Regions from separate parts of the Acinetobacter sp. TW_SC_4 genome, predicted to be linked through region 2. Evidence: predicted binding sites of a transcription regulator. Region 2 holds the regulator's gene; the other holds the start of a gene.

Region 1 (8,227 bases), 670 kb from region 2:
CCATGACCTGCCAGACCTGGGTTAATTTCTGACTGAAGCACATAAGTAATACGTTCTTCTACAGAGGCATCAGGACCCACACGTGGCACTTTAGAATTTGGTGCACGGAAAGTCAGCTGACCACCAAAACGGTCTTTATTGTAGTCAATAACTGCATCTAGCAAGTATGGAATTGACGGAGAGTCTATATAGGCCGGAAAATCTGGATATTCCTGCTTATAGTCTGTAGGTACAACCTCATCAGGTGCACTATAAGCCATGCAACATTCAGCGCGCGGTGTACCCGGATTTTCTACAAACACACGTACGCCAATACCTGGTGTATTCTGTTTGTCCAATAGATCCTTTAAATACTCTTGTGCTGTCGGTGTAATCAAAAGATTTGGAATTTCTTCTGCAACCGGAGTGTTGCTGTTCTCAGTCGACATAACAATAATTTCCTCAAGCTGAAGCTGCTATTTTAACTGAAGATGCGGGGTAATTATAAAAATTCAACCAAAATTGTCGGATTTATTATAAAAGTCGCACTTTAGATTTGTTTTAATGGCATGATCATTGTCAAATAGATAGAACCAGAATTACTTATATGCTTGATTTACCTTTTAATCATACCGTCACTATTATTCTGATCACCTGTATTGTTTCTTTTATTGCTTTTTCAAAAGAAACGGTAATGAATCGTCTGATTTTCTGGCCGCCTGCGATGCAACGTGGTCAATATGACCGTTTCATTACCCATGGTTTTATCCATGCAGATGGCACGCATTTACTGTTCAATATGATCACGCTGTTCTTTTTTGGCAGCATTATTGAAAGTTTTTATCGCCAGTATTTATATGATCTGGGCTTTATTCTGTTTTATCTTGGTGGTCTGGTTGCAGCGATTTTGCCAAGTTATCTGAAACATAAAAATGATGCGCGCTGGGCCAGCTTGGGTGCTTCCGGTGCAGTATCCGCGGTTCTGTTCGCTTATATTCTGTTTGAACCATGGAAGCTGATTTTCGTGTTCTTTATTCCAGTCCCTGCGATTATTTTTGCTGTTTTATATGTGGCCTATAGTATCTGGTCGGGCAAACGCGGCAACAGCAATATCAATCACAGTGCCCATCTGTGGGGTGCGGCTTATGGTGTGGTGATGACGATTATTCTGGAACCACGACTTATTCCGCATTTCCTGAATAAACTGACTCAAATTCCCTTCTAAAGTTTTGAATGATTAAGGGATAGCCATTATCCCTTTTTTAATTATTCACATATGTAAATGATTTTCATTTCTATAAATTATGCTAATCTTGTCGCGAATTTAAAGGAATAAACATGAAATTTAAGACTTTAGCACTTGCCACAATATTAGGACTGACAACTTCTTTTACAGTTTCTGCACAGGTCACTTTCGACTATAAAGACCAAAATATTCAACTTAAAAAAGCTCCGAAAAAGATCGCAGTATATGACCTATCTGCACTGGATACCTTGAATGCACTAGGGCTTGAAGCTCAGCTGGTGCCTGCAGCAAGCTTTGCAGGCAATTTAAGCAAATACCAGCAGGGCAAATTCACCAAAGCTGGTTCACTGTTCGAACCGGATCTCAATGTACTAAAAACTGCTAAACCTGACCTGATTATTGTCGGTGGCCGTTCGGCTTCTAAAGCAGAGGCTGTTAAAGGTATTGCTCCGACTTTAGATCTTTCTCCAGATACTAGCCAATATATTGCCGATCTGACGGAACGTGCCCATGTCTTGGCACGTGCATTTGGTAAAGAGAACATTGCTACTGAAAAGCTTAGTAAAATCGCAACGCTGCAGCAACAACTGAAAAAGCAGACTGAAGGCAAAACTGCACTGATGCTGTTTGCAGTCGGTGAAAATTTTATGCCACATGCAGAAAATGACCGTTTTGGCTTTGTTTATGAATTAGCAGGTTTTAAACCGGTATTGGACCCCTCTGAACAGTCAAATGCACCCCGTCCAGAAGTAGGCTCTCCGGAAGCATTGAAAGCAGCGGAGAAAAATGTTCAGCGTATTACAACAGCCGTTGAGAAGAATCCGGATTACATCATTGTCCTGGATCGTGGTGCAGTGAATACCCAGAAATACACCGCTCAGGATAATATTCAGAAACACCCTGCCCTAAAAAATGCCAAAGCCTTGGCAGAGAAAAAAGTGATCTATGTGAATGCTGATGCTTGGTATATCACTGGTGCGGGTTTGGACAATACCGCTTTCATGTTGAAAGAACTGATCAAAGGCACAGCGAATTAATTTTTAATCCATTACTAAAAAGGAAGTTTCGAGCTTCCTTTTTCCTTGAAACATCTCGTAATAAATTAACGCTCAAGACTGGAATTTAATGCCAACCCAAGAAGCAACTTAGCAGCGATAATGTATACATCTGTATATTAATTGCTGTAAGTCGCGAGATATTTTGCATGTCCACTTCCCTAGACGGTCTTCAATTTCCCATTTCTGCTTCACAACAAAAACCAAGCACATCGAAAATCGGCCGTAACATTATTTCTGAAGCCTTAGGCGCAGTCGATCCTGTACATGCTACTGCAGCACAACAAGAAAAGAACTGGCGTAAGCAATATCCACTACACTTTAAACATCTGGTTGAAGGTGGATTACGCTCTGCGGGTGCAGCATTGAGTATTGCCAAGCAAGGTCTGGAAACCGCACATGCTAGCTTTGAGTTTTATCGTGATGGCCAGAAGCATCTACTAAAAGATGTGATGTCTCTGCCTGCGCAGAACCTGAATACTTTCCAGCTGAAAGGCCAGTCTGAAAAAGCTCCAGAATGGTATGTGCCTTACCATGGCAAAAAGCTGCAAGGACAAGCATTACTGGATCAAATCCAGTCTTGGGAAAATCGTGGTATCGTCGAACCTAGTCATGCCAATGTGCTACGTGAATGTATTGCCCATCCGGAATGGTTTGACCTATCCGATCGTACCACTGTTCTATTAGGTGCCGCTTCTGAAGCAGGTCCATTGATCTGGCTGTCGAAATGGAAAGCCAATATCGTCGCGATCGATCTACCGAATACCCGGGTGTGGGGCAAGATTTTAGATACGGTTAGTCAAGGCAACGCCACTTTATATGCACCATCAGTTGAAGCGCTGCCAACTGATACTTCACTGGAAGTTTTAAAAGAAAAACTAGGGGCTAACCTGCTCACCCAGATTCCTGAAATTGCCCAATGGCTGATTCATTTCAAACAGGATCTGGATCTCGCGGCAATTGCTTATCTGGACGGTGAAAAGCACGTCCGTGTTTCTATGGCAATGGATGCCATTATGAAATATGTCAGTGAGCAGAAAGCCAATACCAGCCTGATGTATATGTGCACCCCGACGGATGTATATGCAGTTCCAGAAGAAGTGATTCAGGCTTCACAAAGCAAATACCAGCAGTTATCGAAACTGGAAAGTACTTTAACCAAAGGCATTTCACTGATTTCACGCAAGCATTTTTTCCAGAAAAATAAGCAGGATCTGTTTAAGGTTGGCGACAAGTCCTATGGTGTTTGCGACTGTCTGGTCGTTGAGCAAGGTCCAAACTATGCACTGGCTAAACGCATCCAGCAATGGCGTGCAACATTGGCTCGTGCCAGCGGGCAGCAAGTGAGCATCAATATCGCTCCTTCAACAACGACTTATTCAGTGACCAAGAATCCACTGCTGAAAGCTGCGTTTAATGGTGCCAGCCTGTTTGATGTAGAAGCGTTTGCACCTGAAACCACTAATGCGATTATGGCAGCCCTGTGGATTCATGACTTACGCAACTCTGAGTCTGTTGCAAATCCTGATGTACAACTCAATCACCCACTTGAATTGATGATGTCAGGCGCAAATCATGGCGGTTTATGGCGTGTGGCTTATCTGGCACGTACTGCTCTACCATTTGCCGCGCTTTATGGTTTTGCAACGGATAAACTGCCGAAGGGATTGTTGGGTAAGTTGAAGAAGTAATTTTTTCTGAAATAAAGATGAAATCAATTTTATTGGTCAGGCGACATGGATGTCGCCGTTAGGCTGTCTTGCGTATCTTTCACAAGCAGTGCTTGTAAAGATACTCAGGAAGTATCATCAGCCTAACAAAAGAGTTTTGTTACCTTGCGAAGTGCACTTCTCATCTTTCAAAAGTAAGGCTAAGAAATACTCATTTTTTACATTTAGTTGAAATTAGCTATTAATCTCTCTATTGAAAGTACTTTTACCCTTCTGATTACCCTCACCCCCTTGCGCAGCAATGCTACTCATCCCATAGGGAGAGGGAGCATCATCCCTTATATTTCTAAAAGCCATGAGATAATAAAAAGTCTCTTATTTTCAGAAAGAAAATCGCTATTTCTTAAGGCTAAAACTTTTCTAGCACCCATAAAAAAACGCTGCCTAAGCAGCGTTTTTTACATCGAATTTCTTAGAACACTTTCAATAGAATCCAGTACAAACCACCTGATAAACAGATCGTTGCTGGCAAGGTGAATACCCAAGCAGACAGAATCGATTTCACCATTTTGAAGTTCAAGCCAGACTTATTCGCCACCATGGTACCTGCAACCGCAGAGTTCAGAACGTGAGTAGTAGAAACCGGCATACCAAAGCCATCAGCAGCTGCAATTGTAGACATGGCAACCAACTCAGCAGACATGCCCTGACCATAAGTCATATGTTCTTTACCGATCCGTTCACCAACCGTCACGACAATTCGTTTCCAGCCGACCATCGTTCCCAGACCAAGTGCCAAGGCTGTTGCGACTTTTACCCAGGTCGGAATGTATTGCAGGAATGAATCCAGATTGTCACGGTATTCGTCGACGGTTTTTTCCTGAGCCTCGCTCATTGCCGGTAAAGCTTCTGCTTTATCCAGACGTTTAAACGCTGTGGTGCTCAGGTACATATCATTACGGAATTCTGAAACTTGCGTTTCTGGGACATCTTTAATATTGCTGTAGCTACCGACTTTATCACCCAAGTGATCCGTCAAGCTTGCCAGTGCAGGAACAACCTCAGCATTCAATTCTTTAGTTTGAATGTATGTGGTAATGATGGCACGAGCCTTCTCATCCGGAATATCTTCATGCTGCGGATAAATCGCATCAGCCGTTTGCGCAGACAACTGGCCAAAAGACTGGATATGAGCTGCATCCAGATTTTTGTTCAGTGAATATGCCAAAGGTACACAGCCGATCAGGATCAGCATGATCAGACCCATACCTTTTTGACCATCGTTTGAACCGTGCGCGAAGCTTACACCTGTACAGGTAAAGATCAGAATGGCACGAATCAGCGGTGGCGGTGGCTTGTTCCCTTCAGGTGGCTTGAACAGTTCAAGCTGCTTTCTGAAGATCTTTTTCACCAGCAGAAATAGCACTCCAGCAAAAGCAAAACCGATCAAAGGTGAGAACAGCAATGCTTTACCGACTTTCAGCACCTGCTCCATATCCACACCGGAAGCACCACCACCTGAATTTAGCAGGTAGTTCATGATGCCTACACCCAGAATCGAACCGATCAGGGTATGTGAACTGGAAGCAGGAATGCCAAGAAACCAGGTGCCCAGATTCCAGAGAATCGCAGCGATCAGCATGGCAAAGACCATGGCAAAACCGGCACCTGTGCCGACATTCATGATCAGTTCGACAGGCAATAATGCAATGATTCCGTATGCAACAGCACCACTGGCCACCATTACCCCAAGGAAATTACAGAAACCTGCCCACATGACTGCAACCGGTGCAGATAATGCATTGGTATAAATCACGGTGGCAACCGCATTGGCCGTGTCGTGGAAACCGTTGACGAATTCAAAGCCCAGCGCAATGAATAACGCCGTGCCTAAAAGAATCATTGAATACAGACCGATCGGTGGAATATGAGCTAAATCTGAGGTCAATTGGAAGCCGATATAGATCAGCGTGGAGATAATTAGAGTCAGAAACACCGGCATAAAAAATTTCGGTGTTGGCACATGAACATTGGCCGGCTTATCAGAAGGCGACTGTTGTGCTGAACCTAAGGGAGTTTGATTAGAATTCATGCAAGCAGGAATAGAGGATTCAAGAATCCCCATATTGTTCAATTAAATTGTGACAATTATATGACAAAGTGCTGTCATATAAACCAGTTTTTTAGACTTTCTCGTTGCCGTTTATCCTGTAACCACATGCTCTAAATTTTAAAAATATACAAATATAATCAATTATTTATTAAAAATAAAACGCTTGAATCGCCCAGCTTTATTCATGTTTTGCAATATATCTGATCATTCCTACCCGGCTGTCATATTTCCGAGCCTGTCATATTTGATTAAAGATTAGCTTTGTTATATGACACTCTGATGAAAGCTGCTTACATTTTATTTTCCAGTCGCACGCTTTTATCAAGAACTTTAATTTCCAGATTTCCATCTGTTTTCAACTTTCTATACCGGCTTGAGTTTCTTTATCAAATTTTCATATCAAGCATATCCAGCATTCTGTATAAGCGTTACAGAAAACTGCGCACTAATCTGTTAAGATTATTGCCGTTTTTGATGCTTACTGAGAAAGTTTGAATGTCCACACTTGCCACCCTAAAAGAACTTCTTGCCAAGAGAATTTTAATTATCGATGGTGCGATGGGTACCATGATCCAACGCCATAAATTGGAAGAAGCCGATTATCGTGGTGAGCGTTTTGCTGATTGGGCATACGACCTTAAAGGCAATAACGACTTACTTGTGCTGACTCAGCCTCAGATTATTCAAGGCATTCATGAAGCATATCTTGAAGCTGGTGCCGATATTATTGAAACCAATACCTTTAATGGTACCCGTGTTTCAATGTCTGACTATCACATGGAAGATCTGGTTCCTGAGATCAACCGTGAAGCGGCGCGTCTGGCTAAAGAAGCTTGTGCAAAATATTCAACGCCGGAAAAACCACGTTTTGTTGCAGGTGTGATTGGACCGACATCACGAACCACTTCTATTTCTCCAAATGTAAATGACCCTGCCTTCCGTAATATCACTTTTGACGAATTGAAAGTGAATTACATCGAATCAACCAAGGCCTTGATTGAGGGTGGTGTCGATATCATCCTGATCGAAACTGTGTTCGATACTTTAAATGCCAAAGCTGCGATCTTTGCAGTGCAGGAAGTGTTTAAAGAACTTGGCACTGAATTGCCAATCATGATTTCCGGTACGATTACCGATGCGTCTGGTCGTACCCTGACTGGTCAAACTGCAGAAGCGTTCTGGAACTCGATGCGTCATGCAGAACCAATTTCGATTGGTTTTAACTGTGCTCTAGGTGCAGATGCCATGCGTCCACACGTAAAAACTGTATCTGACGTTGCTGATACCTTTGTTTCAGCACATCCGAATGCCGGCTTACCAAATGCTTTCGGTGGTTATGATGAAACTCCAGAAGAAACTGCAGCTTTCATTAAAGAATTTGCGGAAAGTGGTCTGATCAACATCACTGGTGGTTGTTGTGGTACGACACCAGATCACATCCGTGCGATTGCTCAAGCCGTTGAAGGTATTGCGCCGCGTAAAGTGCCAGAAATTGAGCCTGCATGCCGTTTAAGTGGTTTGGAACCATTTAACATCACTAAAGATTCATTGTTCGTTAACGTCGGTGAACGTACCAACGTCACTGGTTCGAAAAAATTCCTGCGTCTGATCAAAGAAGAGAACTTTGCCGAAGCTTTAGATGTTGCGCGTCAACAGGTTGAAGCCGGTGCACAGATCATCGACATCAACATGGATGAAGGCATGTTGGATTCAGAAGGTGCGATGGTGCACTTCCTGAATCTGGTCGCATCTGAACCTGATATCTCTCGTGTGCCAATCATGATTGACTCATCTAAATGGGAAATCATTGAAGCTGGTCTGAAATGCGTCCAAGGTAAAGCAGTTGTTAACTCGATTTCCCTGAAAGAAGGTTATGACGAGTTTGTAGAACGTGCCCGCCTCTGCCGTCAGTACGGTGCTGCGGTGATCGTGATGGCATTTGATGAAAATGGTCAGGCTGATACTGCGGAACGCAAAAAAGAAATCTGTAAGCGTTCTTATGACGTGCTGGTGAATGAGGTTGGCTTCCCGTCTGAAGATATCATCTTTGACCCGAACGTGTTTGCGGTAGCAACCGGTATTGAAGAACATAACAACTACGCAGTTGATTTCATCGAAGCGACTGGCTGGATCAAACAGAACCTGCCAAATGCGATGATCTCTG
Region 2 (8,227 bases):
GTTTTCACTGGACGCCATCACAAGGCACCTATTTCCAGAATCTGGATTACAGTGAAATTCGTCCTGATCTGGATGCACTGTCGATGTGCCATTATCTGGCGAAACAACACGGTGTTGTGGCGATTCCGGTATCAGCGTTTTATCAGGAGCCGCCTAAAGATTTACACTTATTACGCTTCTGCTTTGCCAAAAAAGATGAAACCTTGATAGAAGCAGCACATATTCTTTCCAAAGTTTAAAAAAATAGACTTATTGGTTACTGAAAAGCTAAGGCGTTCTTGATGCGGATCAAGGATAATTTAGTCCTGATAAATATATGAAAAATCAAGAACAGGATGTCATATGGCACAGCAAGCATTGGTTCACCAGCAGAATTTATGGAAAACATTTTTTATTTTCCTGTTACCGCTGGTGGTTACCAACATCCTGCAAAGCCTGTCCGGTACGATTAATACTGTTTTTGTGGGGCAAATGTTGGGCGTGCAAGCGATTGCTGCAGTTGCAGTATTTTTCCCGATTCTGTTCTGTCTGATGGCCTTTGTGATTGGTCTCTCTGCAGGTTCTACGGTTCTGGTAGGACAAGCTTGGGGTGCCAGAAATCTTGAAAAAGTGCGCTGTGTAGTTGGCTCTACCCTGTTTATGACGTTGATTGGTGGCAGCCTGATTGCCCTATTGGGTGTATTTTTTGCTGAAAATATCTTGCAATTATTAGGTACAGATCCGGATGTGATGCACCTGTCTTTACCTTATGTACAATGGATGCTGGCTGGTAGTCCTCTGATTTTTATTTATATTATTTATACTTCAATTTTACGCGGGGTTGGAGACAGTACTACGCCACTGTTTGCCTCTGCCCTAACGATTGGTGTAGGCTTGGTAGTGACACCGGTCCTGATCGCGGGTTATTTTGGTTTTCCTAAGATGGGGATCATCTCTCCAGCAATTGCAACCATTCTGGGTAACTTGGCTGTACTGTTATTTCTTATTCTCTATTTAAATTATAAACGTCACCCTCTAAAACCAGACTGGGCTTTAATCAAAGATATTCGTCATCAGCCCCAGCTCAGCAAGATTATCCTGCGCTTAGGTATTCCAACCGGGGTTCAAATGGTCACAACTTCAGTCGCTGGTCTGGTCATTGTGGGTCTGGTCAACCGTTATGGTGCAGAAGCGACGGCGGCCTATGGTGCCGTGAATCAGGTACTGAATTATATTCAGTTCCCTGCTCTTTCTATTGCCATTGCAGCTTCAGTCTTTGGGGCACAGGCCATTGGTGCTGGTAAAAATGATTTGCTCAATAAAGTGACTCGAACTGCCTTAAGTATGAATATCTTGTTCACAGGTAGTCTGGTAATTCTAGCTTATCTGTTTTCTAAATATCTCATGGCTTTGTTTATCACTGACCCGCAGGTCGTGGTCCTAGGTCAGCAACTTCTCTTCATTGTCTTATGGTCGATTCTGTTCTTTGGTGCTAGCGCAATTTTTGCTTCGATCATGCGGGCCAGTGGCACAGTGACAGTCCCGATGTTGATCAATATCATTGCCATTATTGGCATTGAAGTACCAGCTGCCTATATGTTCAGCCGCTGGTGGGGTTTACAAGGGATTTGGTATGGTTATGCCTTGGCATTTGTCTGTCTTTGTATTATGCAAGGCTTGTATTACCAGTTTATCTGGAAGAAAAAAACCATCGAGGCACTGGTTTAATCTTCCAGCTTGGACTACTGGATAAACCTTAGCAAAGCACCTCTAAATAGCGTATTTCCTGCTTAATCCATATTTTTTATATGGATTCATTTTTATTATATTTTTCAGCCATGAAGATCCTTGTTATAAGCAGTGTATTGTATAAAAACACAAGGTCTTCTCATGGCTAAACGACAAATTAAACTGGGTGCTTTTATTCCAACGACTTCGCAACATGCGGCAGGTTGGTGCCATCCTGAATCTCGTCCTCAGGAGCATTTAAGCATCGATTATGCGATTGAATTGGCGAAAACTGCTGAACGCGGCCTGTTTGATGCTTATTTCCTTGCAGATGGTCTGGGACTCCTAGGAAGATGATGCATTCCTCTATGACAAAGAAAACGGTCATTTCTTTGATGCATCTAAACAGTACGAACCACTTCATAGTGGCAAATATTTTAATGTCCAAGGTGCACTGAATGTCCCTCGTCCGCCACAGGGCTATCCAGTGATTGTTCAGGCAGGTCAGTCTGAAGATGGACGTGAACTGGCCGCCAAATATGCCGAAGTGATTTTTACCGCCCAGCAAAGTTTAGCTGATGCTCGAGCCTTCTACCGTGATGTCAAAGGGCGCCTGGCTAAATATGGCCGTCATCCGGATGATCTAAAAGTAATGCCGGGGGTTTCTGTCTTTGTGGCGGCTTTGTTGCATAAACCTAGCCTAGAAAGATTATTCAGTCCTATAATTTCAATATGAATAAACCTGCTCCTAAAATCTATCGTACAACTAACTGGTCTTCCTACAATCGTGCCCTCATTAACCGAGGTAATATTTCCCTTTGGTTTGATCCAAACACTCAGTGGTATGCACAACCACAAGGCAAGCAAGGTCGAAATCAAACTTACTCTGATACCGCTACTCAATGCTGTTTAATGATCAAATCTCTATTCAAACTCTCTTTACGCATGGTCACAGGTTTTGTTCAAAGTTTGATTAAACTGTGTAAATGAGCTGCTCCGAATATCAGCGATATTCGTACAGCACGCTTTGTCGAAGACAAAAACATATTGATATTGCGATTAGCTATCAAAAAAGTAGCGATGGGCTACATCTACTCGTAGACTCAACTGGTTTGAAGTTTCTAGGTGAAGGTGAATGGAAACGTAAGAAACATGGACCTGAATATCGTCGCCAATGGCGTAAGCTTCATATTGGTATTGATGCCGACACCTTGCAAATACGAGCAGTTCAGCTTACAACCAATAATGTCAGTGATTCACAGGTGCTTGGTGATTTACTTGATCAAACTCCACAAGATGAGCGGATTGACTCTGTTTATACTGAAGGCTCTTATGACACCAAGCAATGCCGTCAGGTCATTGCAGATCGGCAAGCGCATGCGGTCATTCCACCAAGAAAAAATGCAAAACCATGGAAAGATCAGAAATTGAGATCTTTAGAGCGGAATGAATTATTAAAAACAGTGAAACGTTTAGGAAGAACTATTTGGAAAAAATGGTCTGGTTATCTTCGTCGAAGTTTGGTCGAAACCAAGATGCATTGCATCAAATGATTAGGCGATAAATTAACAGCAAGGAGTTTTCCTAGTCAGGTCAATGAGATTCATGCACGCATAGCAGTATTAAACAGATTTACAGAATTAGGTCGTCCTCATACCCAAGTTGTCACTTGAGTTCTGTTCAGATAAGCAGGTGCTGTCTTTTAAATCTTTGTGCAACAAAGCCTTTTTGATTTATAAAATACTTTAGCTGCTTAAGTTTTCGGGCATAAAAAAACCCGCTTACGCGGGCTTTGATCAGAGTGTTTTAAGCTGACTTTTTCTTCTGCTTGCCGAGGCGGGTAGCTAAAGCCGTGACTTTCTGATAGCCAGTTGGCATGAGGCGCTGAATTAAATCAATCGTTTTGGCATCATTTCCAATCAGCAGACGGCGTTTGTCTTTTTGTACCGCGTCCAAAATTTGACGGGCTGCTTCTTCCGGTGGGCAACGCAGCAGCTTATTGAAATTCTGTACAGATTTTTCCGGATGCATTCCCAGACTACGAATGCTGTCATTCATTTTCGCTGCAATGGCGATATTGGTGCGGATTCCGCCTGGGTGTACACAGAGTGCGCTTACGCCGCAGTTTTCCATATCCAGTTCCTGACGCAAGGATTCGGTAAAACCACGCACAGCGAATTTAGTGGCATTATAAGCAGACTGGGTTGGCTGGGCAGTTAAACCAAACAGGCTGGAAATATTGATGACATGACCATCACCGGTTTTCTTGATTAAAGGCAGAAACTCTTTGGTGCCATAAACTACACCCCAGAAGTTAATCCCGACGATCCATTCCAGCTCTTCATAGCTAGCACCTTCTACGGTAGAACTAAGAGCTACACCAGCATTGTTAAAGATCATATTCACGCTGCCATGATCTTTCTCGACCTCGGCGGCCCAAGCGTGCATTTCTTCCAGATTAGCCACATTGACTTTTTTGGTTGTGACACGAACATCAGTACCTTTTAGCAGCTCAACGGTTTTAGCCAGGCCTTGTTCATTCACATCACTGAGTGCTAAATGACAGCCCTGCTTTGCTAAAAGCACCGCAAGTTGTTGACCGATACCTGAACCTGCACCAGTAATGGCCGCGACTTTATTATTAAAATTTTTCATTGAATTTCCTTGATTAAAACACTGCCCTTCCATGACAGCCTGTTTTCTGTCGCATAGGAATACAGCACACCGTTTCAATATAGTTTTGACAATCCTTATTGTCAATAATTCCAGCATGTCTCTACGGGCCAATTTTCAGGTTTGAATTTCAGCATAGGTCAAAGCCGGATTTATTGATAAGATACTTAAAATCTCAAGCACATGAGTCTATGGTCTTTATGACGGATGCAGTAAATTCAGGACAAAAACTAGCGAGTAAAAGTAAGGAACGCCAGTTTAAAGGACTTTCTATGGCTGAGCGTCAGCAGGCGCGTCGTGAAAAGCTAATTGAGGCCGGGATTGAAGCTTATGGTCGTCATGGTTTCTTTTCAGTCACAGTGAAGGATATCTGTAACGAAGCCAAACTGACTGAACGTTATTTTTATGAATCCTTTAAGAAAAGCGAACATCTGTTCCAGACCATTTTCCTCAAGCTAATTGACCAGTTACAGCAGAATGTCATGCAGGCCATGATGCAAGCCTCTTCTGATCCAAAGAAAATGATCGAAGCCGGTCTGACTGCCTTGCTAACGACCTTACGTGACAATCCGGGTATGGCACGAATTATTTATATCGATGCCATGCTCGTTCAGGAACTGCATAATCAGGCTACGATTCATGAAACCATGGGACGTTTCGACCGTATGATTCAGACCTTTGTCATGCTGATGATGCCAAACCTGAATCGTTCTGAACGAGAGATTTCCCTGGTCTCGACCGGACTTAATGGTTATGTCACCCAGATTGCGATTCGCTGGGTCATGAGCGGCTTTAAACAGTCACTGGAAGAAATTCTGTCTTCCTGTAGTCTGGTGTTCTTTGCTTTATTAGACACTTTGGGTACAGAAAAACCAGCGGATCCGGTTAAATAATTTTTAAATCAAGATAAGTTCCAGATAAATTTACTTGTAAGTGATCTACAATATTTTGAATTAAGACCCTCTTATAAAATAACAGCTTAAATTGTGACAAATCTTTGCAAAAAGTTCCAGAACTACCTATTCTGCAATGATACTGTCATAATTAATCTTTGTAATAAGCCTGTCATAAATATAAAACGGTCCACCGTTTGCATGAAATAGGGTATTGCGCTGTGAAAGATGACTACATTCTAATTGTTGATGATGAACTGCCGATTCGTGAAATGATCCACACTTCTCTGGATATGGCAGGCTTTCAATGTTTACAGGCAGAAGATGCCAAGCAGGCTCATCAAATGATTGTGGACCAGCGTCCAGCATTGATTTTGCTGGACTGGATGATGCCGGGTGGCGTCAATGGTGTCGATCTATGTCGTCGTTTGAAACGTGATGAAAACCTGTCCGAAATTCCTGTCATCATGCTGACTGCGCGTGGTGAAGAAGATCATAAAGTTCAGGGACTGGACGCCGGTGCCGATGACTATATGACCAAGCCGTTTTCGACCCGTGAGCTGGTTTCACGTATTAAAGCTGTTTTACGTCGCTCCAATGCCCTCAGTGGTGAAAAATCCATTGATGCTAATGGATTGGTATTAGATCCAGTCAGTAAGCGTGTGAATTTTGGCAATACTATACTGGACATGGGACCCACTGAATATCGTCTCTTGGCATTTTTCATGACCCATCCGGAACGTGCTTATACCCGTGCGCAGTTGCTGGATCAGGTTTGGGGTGGCAACGTCTATATTGAAGACCGGACCATTGATGTGCATATCCGTCGCCTGCGCAAGGTACTCGAACCTTATGGCGCTGACCGCTATGTACAAACTGTGCGTGGCACCGGTTACCGTTTCTCGACCCGTGTCGATGTTGCACTCGGTTAATTGTTTTTAGGTAAATCTCGTTTTATGTATGAGCCCTATCCTGTTCCCGAACTGTCACACGAGCACAAAAGATTTCGTTACAGCAGCTTATGGGATTTTGCCAAGCAAGATTTACGTCTCCTTCTTCTCTTCCTGGTAATTGCCAGTTGTATTGGCCTAGGCATCGGTTATTTCTGGATCTGTATCGTTCTGGCCTTTGTTGCCTTCTTTGGTACACAGTTGCGTTCACTCTACCTGGTCAATGAATGGATCTCGAACCGTCCCTATGATGTACCGCCAAATATCAACGGAATCTGGGGCGCTTTACTGTTCAATGTTTATCGGGCCCAGCGTCAGGAACGCGTTGTTCAGGCTGAAATGGTCGAGCTGATTGACCGTGCACAATCCTCGCTAGTCGCCCTTCAAGAAGCTGTAGTGCTGATTGATGAAAACCAGCAGATTGAATGGTGGAATCCAGCGGCAGGACGTTTACTAGGGATTGGTCAGGAAGATCGCGGCCGTAATATCCTGAGTTTGTTACGTCAGCCAAATTTCATTGATTACTATCATCATATTGATGATGCACCTGATGGTCTTAAAATGAAGTCTTCGATATTCGAAGATCATTATGTGCAAATCAAAATGACCCGTTTTGGCGGTGAAAGCCGCTTACTGGTCGCTTATGATGTGACCCGGATGCATAATCTGGAACAGATGCGTAAGGACTTCGTCGATAATATTTCGCACGAACTGCGTACACCTTTAACTGTGCTCAGCGGCTATATCGAAACCTTTACCGATCAGGAAGATATTAGCCCGCGCTGGAAACGCGCCTTTGACCAGATGCAGTCTCAGACCCGTCGCATGAATGCACTGGTGAATGACCTGTTACTGCTATCCCGTCTGGAAAATGACAAGAATATTGCCAAGAACCAGATTATTGACATGCCGAATCTGATGAACCAGCTGTTTGATGATGCGCAAGCCTATAACGTGGATTATGGCCATACCCTAAATCTGGACATTGACAGTCACTGTGACCTAATCGGCTCAGATATGGAAATTGCCAGTGCCTTCAGTAACCTGATTACCAATGCCATCAAGTACACGCCTAAAGGTGGAACCGTGACCATGGGCTGGCATGATGATGGTGAATCGGCTTATTTTGTCGTAGAAGATACCGGGATTGGGATTGATCCTAAACACTTGCCACGTTTGACCGAACGTTTCTACCGGGTAGATTCTGACCGTAGCCGCCGTACTGGTGGCACAGGCCTGGGTCTGGCAATTGTGAAGCATGTACTGATGCAACATCAGGCCCAGCTCGAAATTGACTCCCGTGAAAATCAGGGATCCACCTTTAAAGTGATTTTCCCTAAAGAACGTCTCAGTTTCCCAGACTGATTCAAAAATAAAAAAAAGGTGCAAGTCGCACCTTTTCTTTTTTAGCGAAGGTTTTAAGACTTTAATGCCTGCTCTTTGGATAAGGCCCGGAAATAAGCTGCTCGATGCGAGATCCGTTCCAGATAGGCTTGAATCGCCGGATAACTTTTACCAGTACGGCTTTGCATGGCTTCGAGTGGGAAGCTCATCTGAATATCCGCAAAACTGAAACGCCCGGCAAAATATTCATGCTGGCTTAAATGATCTTCCAGAAACTGGATATGGTCTTTTAGACGGCTTTGTACAAACTGCTTTTTCACTCCTTCACAAATTGTTTTAGCAACCGGACGAACTAAAAATGGCACTTGCTCAGGAACTTTGGTCATCACCAGTTGCATGACCAGCAAAGGCATCAAAGACCCTTCTGCATAATGCATCCAATAACGGTATTGCGCCTTGTTCTCGGCACTGATCGGCTGAAACTGATGGGTCGAATCATAGGTTTCTTGGAGATACTCCAGAATGGCGGCAGACTCAGCCAGTACCAGATTCTGATCTTCCAGAATCGGGGCTTTACCCAGAGGATGAACCTGTTTCAAAGAAGGCGGAGCAGAATAGTTTGGCAGGCGTTTGTAATACTTGATCTCATAATCAAGTTCC

The links. The regulator PhoB, encoded in region 2, activates phosphate uptake and scavenging genes when phosphate is short. The targets are predictions, from matches to a motif close to TGTCATNAANCTGTCATAA.
Region 1: a site for PhoB is predicted at 6,090-6,108, ahead of ACWM1W_RS04060 (inorganic phosphate transporter). Genes of this name have one in related genera too.

Annotation. Positions count from the first base shown of each region.
Region 1 covers NZ_CM142174.1:862,577-870,803, reverse strand. The annotation lists gene nfuA (Fe-S biogenesis protein NfuA) at 1-428, opposite strand, end outside; gene ACWM1W_RS04075 (rhomboid family intramembrane serine protease) at 587-1,204, shown strand; gene ACWM1W_RS04070 (ABC transporter substrate-binding protein) at 1,318-2,262, shown strand; gene ACWM1W_RS04065 (hypothetical protein) at 2,430-3,971, shown strand; gene ACWM1W_RS04060 (inorganic phosphate transporter) at 4,423-6,042, opposite strand; gene metH (methionine synthase) at 6,559-8,227, shown strand, end outside.
Region 2 covers NZ_CM142174.1:187,601-195,827, reverse strand. The annotation lists gene ACWM1W_RS00885 (methionine aminotransferase) at 1-239, shown strand, start outside; gene ACWM1W_RS00880 (MATE family efflux transporter) at 343-1,707, shown strand; gene ACWM1W_RS00875 (hypothetical protein) at 1,870-2,064, shown strand; gene ACWM1W_RS00870 (LLM class flavin-dependent oxidoreductase) at 2,162-2,443, shown strand; partial or broken gene ACWM1W_RS00865 (IS5 family transposase) at 2,440-3,380, shown strand; gene ACWM1W_RS00860 (SDR family NAD(P)-dependent oxidoreductase) at 3,514-4,362, opposite strand; gene ACWM1W_RS00855 (TetR/AcrR family transcriptional regulator) at 4,581-5,273, shown strand; gene phoB (phosphate regulon transcriptional regulator PhoB) at 5,495-6,205, shown strand; gene phoR (phosphate regulon sensor histidine kinase PhoR) at 6,230-7,588, shown strand; gene ACWM1W_RS00840 (glutathione S-transferase) at 7,642-8,227, opposite strand, start outside.